DNA from 2 places in the Ruegeria sp. CDSB136 genome. Region 2 is predicted to be linked to the other one. Evidence: riboswitches for the same ligand, from Rfam matches in the RefSeq annotation. Region 2 holds a riboswitch; the other holds the start of a gene.
What was found. Region 2 has a riboswitch for thiamine pyrophosphate ahead of thiD (bifunctional hydroxymethylpyrimidine kinase/phosphomethylpyrimidine kinase). Riboswitches for the same ligand answer to the same signal wherever they lie in the genome.
Positions count from the first base shown of each region.

Region 1 (4,209 bases), on a different contig from region 2:
TTCGGGTCCGGTGATCGAGACGGAAACATGCTTGGACGTGCCCATCAGGCAGGCATAGGCAGTGTTGAGGTCCATTGCCGCAGCAGGGTCAACGTCGCGCGCAACGACCGGACGGCTGAAATGATGGATGTTCTCCATCCTGTCGACCAGTCGGGCGGCATCATACAGGTCGGTCAGGGTTGAAGGGCGGTAGTGGCCCGTATCGATGTCGAAGACACCCGGCGCGGCGCCGCCGGTGGACATATGGACCCGCGTGCCTTCTATCCGCAGATCGTTTTCAGGAACCTGCCCGCAAAGGACAAAGTTCCGCCTTGCCTGCTTGATCGACTTGCGCACAAGGGCGCGCGGAAACAACAATCGTCCGTCATCGCCCAGCGTCCCGCCCGCTGCCGTTACTTTGTCGACCATGGATGGGGTCGGCTGACTTAGTCCGAGAGTCTCAAGCAGCAGTAATGCGGCTTCCTCGGTCTGAGCGACTTCATTAGGGGACAGCGGTTTCAGGCACCCGCCAACCACACCCGGCCATACCGCAGGGCTGGCCTCGTCGCTGTTATCTTGTGTCAGACGGTCCTTGCGACCGCGCCGGCGCGTAGACATCGGCCTATTGTCATGAGCTCAGCTTCATTCAAAGTCAGCCTACACAGCCATAGGGCTTGTTTACAAAAGCCGTTTTCTCAGCAATTGATGAGTAAAACTTACATTAGGGAAATTCGTGACCGCCTCTCTTCCCGCCCTTCGCGCCTTCGATGCAGCCGCCCGCCAGGGCAGTTTTCGAATTGCGGCCGAGAAACTGTCAGTCACACCCACGGCGATCAGCCATCACATTCGAGGGCTGGAAGAGCAGCTGGGTGTCAAGCTGTTTGAACGGGCCGGGCGCGAGGTCGCGTTGACGGAAGATGGCAAGCGTCTGGCGGCAGCAACGGCTCAGGCATTTGAAGTTCTGAATGACGCGGTGCGTTCGGTTCGCCGCAGCTCCCGCAAGGTGGTCCGACTTGCTGCGGGGCCGATTTTCACTGCCCGCTGGCTGATGCCCCGGATCGGTGATTTTTGGGACGACCACCCCGAGATCGAGCTGGAGGTGGTTCCTTCTTATCAACCCGGCACGCTGAACAGGGCAAACATCGACATCGTGATCCGCTGGGAACGAATGGCCGAGATGCCCGAAAATGCGATCAAGCTGATCGAGCTTGCCCCCGTTGCCATAGCGTCGGAGGCATTTGTCATGAAGCACGGCCCGGTGAATGAGCCCCAAGACCTGTTGCACTGTCCGCTGTTGCATCAAAGGAACCACTGGGGTTGGCTCGACTGGTTCCGGGCGATGAATGTCCCGGTTGATGGCCCTTTGCGTGGTCCGATCTTTGAAGATGCCAATGTTCTGCTGCGGGGTGCCGCAGAAGGGCAGGGCGCGATTGTCGGCTGGCTGCCCTTGATCGATCAGGATCTGGCCGAAGGTCGCGTCGTGCGTCTGTTTGATGAAAAAATAACACCCACTCATGGTTACTTCGTCGAGAGCACAGGACTTGGCCGATCGCGACGCGAGACCCGGGCCGCGATTGAATGGCTGCAGGTTCAAAGCCTGGGCTCGCAGGCTGATCTGCCCTGATCCCGCCAGTTGAGAAGCATCCTTCATGCCAGTGAAGCGTGAAGGGCGAATTTGGTTGAAATTGTTTCGACATCACCCTAATCACGGCCTCACCTCGGGGTGCGCGGAATGCCGCGCTGAGACGCCCATAGCGAACCCGTTGAACCTGAACCGGCTAGAACCGGCGGAGGGAAAGGTGACGGTTTCATCCACCCTTGCCCTCTCGCCGCAATGGAGGATGACATGAAACATCTGCTGATTGCTGCGGGAATTCTGAGCGCGACTTCGGCTATCGCCGCCGACAAACCTCAGCTGACCGTTTTTACTTATGACAGCTTCGTCTCGGATTGGGGTCCGGGTCCGCAGGTCAAGGAAGCATTCGAAGCGGTCTGCGACTGCGAACTGAACCTTGTTGGAGTGGAAGACGGTGCCGCCCTGTTGTCGCGCATCCGTCTGGAAGGTGAAAACTCGGATGCAGACGTCGTCTTGGGTCTGGACACAAACCTGATTGCGGCAGCAAAGGAAACCGGCCTGTTTGCGCCCAGTTCGGTCAGCGCCGAATACACTTTGCCCGTAGAATGGAACGATGACGTATTCGCGCCTTACGACTGGGGGTATTTCGCGTTTGTCCATAATGCCGACGCAGCAGCACCGGCCAATTTCCGTGAGCTGGCCGACGGTGATACCAAAATCATCATTCAGGATCCGCGTTCATCCACACCAGGGCTTGGCCTGTTGCTGTGGGTCAAAGCCGCCTATGGTGACGAAGCCCCCGAAATCTGGGCAGGACTGGCTGATAATATCGTGACCGTCACCAAGGGCTGGTCCGAGGCGTATGGACTGTTTCTTGAGGGTGAGGCTGACATGGTTCTCAGTTACACCACATCACCTGCCTATCACCTGATCGCTGAAGAAGATGCAAGCAAGGCGGCGGCGGCATTTGACGAAGGTCACTATATGCAGGTCGAAGTAGCCGGGAAACTGGCCGGAACCAATCAGCCTGAACTGGCGGACCAGTTTTTGCAGTTCATGGTTTCGGACGCTTTTCAGCAGATCATTCCGACAACCAACTGGATGTATCCGGCGGTAACGCCTGCGGCGGGCCTGCCCGAAGGGTTTGATACACTGACCGTACCGGAAAAATCTTTGCTGCTGGATTCTGATCAGGCGGCAGCCGTGCGGGACGAGGCGTTGGCGGAATGGCTGGGCGCGCTCAGCCAGTAAATCCGACGCCGGGTATTGGCGCGGCGACACTGATTGCCGTGCTTATTCTTGGTACGTTCGCCGCAGTTGCCCTGCGCGCCGACTCCGCAAGTGGGTTCGGACCGGCCGATTGGTCAGCCCTTCGGTTCACGCTGGTTCAGGCGGTGTTGTCCGCCATTTTCAGTGCAGGGCTTGCCGTTCCTGTCGCCCGCGCGCTGGCCCGGCGGCGTTTTCGCGGGCGGGCGGTTCTGATCGCGCTGCTGGGGGCGCCGTTCATTTTGCCGGTCATTGTCGCCATCATCGGCTTGCTGCAGGTTTTCGGCCGAGCGGGCTGGATTTCAGACGTTCTAGCGGTTTTTGGGCTACCGCCGATCCGTATCTACGGGCTGCATGGCGTGGTTCTGGCGCATGTCTTTTTCAATCTCCCCTTGGCCACGCGTCTGATCTTGCAGGGGTGGCAGGAGATTCCGTCCGAAAGGTTTCGATTGGCCGCCCAGTTGGGTTGCAACGGATGGGCCATGTTCCGGCTGATCGAAATGCCTATGCTGGCGCGTATCCTGCCCGGTGTTCTGGCCGTTGTTTTTGCCATTTGCCTGACCAGTTTTGCAGTTGCCCTGACTTTGGGTGGTGGACCACGCGCGACCACGATAGAACTCGCGATTTACCAGGCCTTTACCTATGATTTCAACTTGGGTCGCGCCGCGCTTCTGTCCGGGGTGCAGCTGGTTCTGACCGCGACTGCGGCCCTGGCAGCGCTCAGGTTCTCCAGGGGTGACGGGTTTGGTGCCGGGCTGGATCGTTCCATCCGACGCTGGGATGAAGGGACGCGGGCGTTTGATGCCTTCTGGATCAGCGCAGCGGCGGTCTTTCTCCTGCTGCCGTTGACCTCGGTCGTGATCTCCGGACTTTCGGGAGTGTTCGAGATATCGGTGCTGGTGTACCGGGCGGCCTTGATATCCGTTTTGGTCGCGGCAGCCAGCACCGTCGTTCTGCTGCTTCTGGCCTTGCCGATGGCGATGACGGTTGCAACCGGGCGATACGGGATCGTCGAACTCTGCGGTATTCTTGGATTGGCAGCGTCACCTCTGGTCATCGGCACCGGGCTGTTCATCCTGATCCGCCCACTTGCCAACCCTACTGTTCTGGCCCTGCCTGTAACGGCTCTGGTGAATGCCGTCATGGCGTTGCCCTTTGCCCTGAGGATACTTGTTCCATCGACGCGCGAGGTTGTTGCGCAATACGGTCGTCTGGCACTGTCACTGGATATGAGCAGATGGAGTTTTGTGACACGCATTCTGCTGCCCCGCCTGCGACCGCAAATCGGATTTGCCGCGGGTCTGGCGGCGGCACTGTCCATGGGGGATCTGGGGGTCATCGCGCTATTTGCCGATGCACAAATTGCTACGCTTCCGCTTCAGGTTTAC
Region 1 is NZ_JBXWOP010000021.1:14,121-18,329, reverse strand. Features, by position in the region: gene AC2FIR_RS19900 (trimethylamine methyltransferase family protein) at 1-597, opposite strand, end outside; gene AC2FIR_RS19895 (LysR family transcriptional regulator) at 713-1,603, shown strand; TPP riboswitch at 1,689-1,793, shown strand; gene thiB (thiamine ABC transporter substrate binding subunit) at 1,826-2,806, shown strand; gene AC2FIR_RS19885 (thiamine/thiamine pyrophosphate ABC transporter permease ThiP) at 2,782-4,209, shown strand, end outside.
Region 1: it holds a riboswitch for thiamine pyrophosphate, as region 2 does, so the genes downstream of both, thiB (thiamine ABC transporter substrate binding subunit) here and thiD (bifunctional hydroxymethylpyrimidine kinase/phosphomethylpyrimidine kinase) in region 2, are expected to answer to the same signal.

Region 2 (4,209 bases):
CCGAAAACGCCGACAAGATCAAATCGGGCATCCAGAACGTCACCGAAGCGGCCATGAAACTGGGCGAGGCCATCTACAAGGCGCAGTCCGAAGAGGCCGAGGATGAACCGGCAGCTGCGGACGCCGCTCCGGGTGATGACGATATTGTCGACGCCGAGTTCGAAGATCTGGACGACGACAAGCGTAACTAACGGGTAACCGGGCCAATTCGGGCCGGTCCGGATACCGGGCCGGCCCGTTTACGTTGAGGCAGAAGGAAACACTGATGTCAAAACGCGACTATTACGATGTACTCGGCGTGTCCAAGGGTGCATCGGCGGACGAGATCAAGAAAGGTTTTCGCAGGAAAGCCAAAGAGTTGCATCCCGACCGCAACAAGGACAACCCGGAAGCCGAGGCGCAGTTCAAGGAAGCGAACGAAGCCTATGACGTTCTGAAAGACGCAGAACGCAAGGCTGCCTATGACCGTTTTGGCCATGCCGCCTTTGAAAACGGCTTGGGTGGCGGCGGCCGACCCGGCGGTGGCTTTGGTCAGGGCGATTTCTCCAGCGCGTTTTCAGACGTGTTCGACGACCTGTTCGGCGATTTCATGGGTGGCCAGCGCGGTGGCGGTGGCCGTCGTGCAGCGCGCGGTTCCGACCTGCGTTACAACCTGCGCGTCTCGCTGGAAGAGGCGTTTGCGGGCCTGCAAAAAACCATCAACGTGCCCGCTGCCGTGGCCTGTTCGGCCTGTGATGGATCGGGCGCTGAAAGCGGCGTTGAACCGACCACCTGCCCGACCTGTTCGGGTATGGGCAAGGTCCGCGCGCAACAGGGCTTTTTCACCGTTGAACGCACCTGTCCGACCTGCTCGGGATTGGGTCAGATCATCAAGAATCCCTGCAAATCCTGCGGCGGCGCGGGTCGGGTGGAAAAAGAACGGGCGCTGTCCGTCAATATTCCAGCCGGTGTCGAAACCGGAACCCGCATCCGTCTGGCGGGTGAGGGTGAGGCCGGAATGCGTGGTGGCCCCCCGGGCGATTTGTATATCTTTGTCGAAGTGTCCGATCACAAGCTGTTTGAGCGCGACAGCATAAACCTCTATTGCCGCGTGCCGGTCAGCATGGCCAAGGCCGCTCTGGGTGGTTCGATCGAAGTGCCCACCATCGATGGCGGTCGTGGCCGGGTGCAGATCCCGGCAGGTAGCCAGTCGGGCCGCCAGATGCGTTTGCGTGGCAAGGGAATGCCCGCCCTGCGTGGCGCTGGCGTGGGTGACATGTTCATCGAACTGGCTGTGGAAACACCGGTCAACCTGACCAGTCGCCAGAAAGAACTGCTGCGTGAGTTTGACGATCTGGGAGAGGACAACCACCCGGAATCAAAAAGCTTTTTCTCGTCGGTCAAGTCCTTCTGGGATGGCATGAAAAGCTAAGGGAACCGCATTCCCAATCAAAGCCGCCCGGTTTCGGGCGGCTTTTTTTGTAGGGGGCGCTGCCCCCGCCGCCCTTTGGGCGCCTCCCCCGGGATATTTGGAGCCAGATGAACAAGGGATCTTTCCTTCATCTGGCCAAAAATATCCCGGAGCGCGAGGCAGAGCCTCGCAAATACTTTTGGCCTTACCCAAGGGATCAGGGTGGCCATAAAACAGATCAAATTCAGTCTTGTATTTTTCTGATGTGCCTGTGATTGTCCGGGCAACCGTTGGGGTGCCCTGATCGAAGGGCTGAGAGGCGTTAATGCGCTAACCCATCGAACCTGATCCGGGCAATACCGGCGTAGGGAACGGTCTCAGATTGTCAGACGTTTTCCATGCGCGCGTTGCCCAATTTTGATGGAGCAACGATATGACGCCTATTGCGCTGACAATTGCAGGCTCGGACAGTGGCGGTGGGGCCGGAATTCAGGCTGACATCAAGGCAATGTCTGCCTTGGGGGTTTATTGTGCCAGCGTGATCACCGCCGTGACCGCGCAAAACACACGGGCCGTTACCGCCGTTCACGGGATCCCGCTGAATACTGTCGCCGCACAGATCGATGCCGTTCTGTCTGATCTGAGCGTGAGCGCCGTCAAGATTGGCATGTTGGCGACACCGGAGATCATCCGATGTGTTGCAAACAGCCTTGCAGCGTTTCGTGGTCCCATCGTTCTGGACCCTGTGATGATCGCCAAATCCGGCGATGCCCTGTTGACGGAAGACTCGGTTGAGACATTACGGGCGGTGCTCGTGCCCATAGCCACGCTATTGACGCCGAACTTGCCCGAGGCCGGACGCCTTCTGGATTGCCCGGCTGCGGAGACGCCGGATCAGATGGTAAAACAGGGGCTTGCCTTGTGTGACATGGGCGCAGGTTCCGTTCTGATGAAGGGCGGGCATGGATCCGGCGACATTTGCCGTGATCTCTTGATCGACGCTTCGGGCTTGGTGGCAGAGTTCACGGCACCGCGCCGAAATACCAAAAACACGCATGGCACTGGCTGCACATTGTCTGCGTCAATTGCTGCCGGGCTGGCGCTGGGAAAACCGCTGATGACGGCCGTTGCAGATGCGCACAGCTATCTGCAAGGCGCGATAGCCCGGTCCGATGATCTGGACATCGGTCGCGGGCATGGGCCAGTTCATCATTTTCATCAGCATTGGCCCGCATGACTGTCTGGTCGGTCATAGGTGCCGGAGTAGCCGGTCTGACTGTTGCCACCGAGCTGGTATCGCGCGGCGCTGACGTGCAGATATTCGACCCGGCAGGTGCGCCGGGTCCACATGGCTGTTCCTGGTGGGCGGGTGGCATGCTTGCCCCCTGGTGTGAATACGAAAATGCCGAGGAGCCGGTTCTGCGGCTTGGACAAACAGCGATTGACTGGTGGGCCGCCAGAACGCAGGTGCATCGTTGCGGAACGCTGGTTGTTGCGGATTCGCGCGACCTACCGGATCTGCGCCGCTTTGCACGCCGAACGGATGGGTATTCAGAAATCGGAGGTGGAAAAATCTCCAATTTAGAGCCTGACATGAGCAATTTCGGTAACGGTCTCTTCTTCCGGGCAGAGGCCCATCTTGATCCCCGGCAAGCGTTGCGGGACCTCTACAGTCACCTCAGGGACAGAGGTGTGCCCTTTCACCGTAAACTGGCCCCTTCCCGGTTGGAGAATGCGATCGATTGCCGGGGGTTGCACGCGCGTGAGATCTTGCATGATCTGCGTGGCGTCAAAGGCGAGATGCTAGTGATCCGCTGCCCGGATGTCACGCTCTCTCGCCCTGTGCGACTGCTGCACCCGCGCATGCCGCTTTATGTCGTCCCGCGGGGTGACGGGGTCTACATGCTGGGCGCAACGATGATCGAATCCGAGGACAGCGGCCGGATTACTGCCCGCTCGATGTTGGAGCTTCTCAGTGCGGCTTATGCGCTGAACCCGGCCTTTGGTGAGGCTGAGATCCTGGAAATCGGTGTCGATCTTCGCCCCGCTTTTCTCGACAACCTGCCTCGCATCCGCCGGTTGGGTCGAACGATCTATGCCAATGGCCTGTATCGCCATGGCTACTTGCTTGCGCCCGCGTTGGCACAGGGCGTCGCCGATCTGGCGCTGGAAAACAAACATTCGGAGATGGTCGATGAAGATCGTGCTTAATGGCGAGGCGCGCGAAAGCCGCGCAGAAACCCTGTCAGATTTGCTGGCGGAATGTGGATTCTCGGGCTGCGTAGCTACCGCTGTGAATGAACAGTTCGTCCCTTCAAGCCTTCGACTGGCACTAAAACTCGAAGATGGTGACCGGGTCGAAGTTGTCGCCCCGATGCAGGGGGGCTGACGTGAAGACCTTTTACGGCACAGAACTGCCCAATCCGCTGATGCTGGGCACGGCGCAGTATCCCAGTCCGGCCATTCTGGAACACGCGTTTCGCCTCAGCGGGGCCGGTGTTGCCACGGTATCCCTGCGCCGTGAAGGCGCGGGTGGGGCCGGGCAGAGCTTTTGGCGGATGATCCGCGACCTGGGTGTCATTGTCCTGCCCAACACCGCCGGATGCCACACGGTGAAAGAGGCTGTGACAACCGCCCAGATGGCGCGCGAGGTTTTTCAGACCAATTGGATCAAGCTGGAACTGATCGGTCATACCGACAGCCTGCAACCGGATGTGTTTCAACTGGTCGAAGCCGCCCGCATCCTGACGGAAGATGGATTTCAGGTCTTTCCCTACACAACGGACGATCTGATCGTCGGCGAACGCCTGTTGCAGGCG
Region 2 is NZ_JBXWOP010000014.1:83,428-87,636, forward strand. Features, by position in the region: gene dnaK (molecular chaperone DnaK) at 1-191, shown strand, start outside; gene dnaJ (molecular chaperone DnaJ) at 266-1,411, shown strand; TPP riboswitch at 1,672-1,778, shown strand; gene thiD (bifunctional hydroxymethylpyrimidine kinase/phosphomethylpyrimidine kinase) at 1,824-2,627, shown strand; gene AC2FIR_RS15585 (FAD-dependent oxidoreductase) at 2,624-3,601, shown strand; gene thiS (sulfur carrier protein ThiS) at 3,585-3,779, shown strand; gene AC2FIR_RS15595 (thiazole synthase) at 3,781-4,209, shown strand, end outside.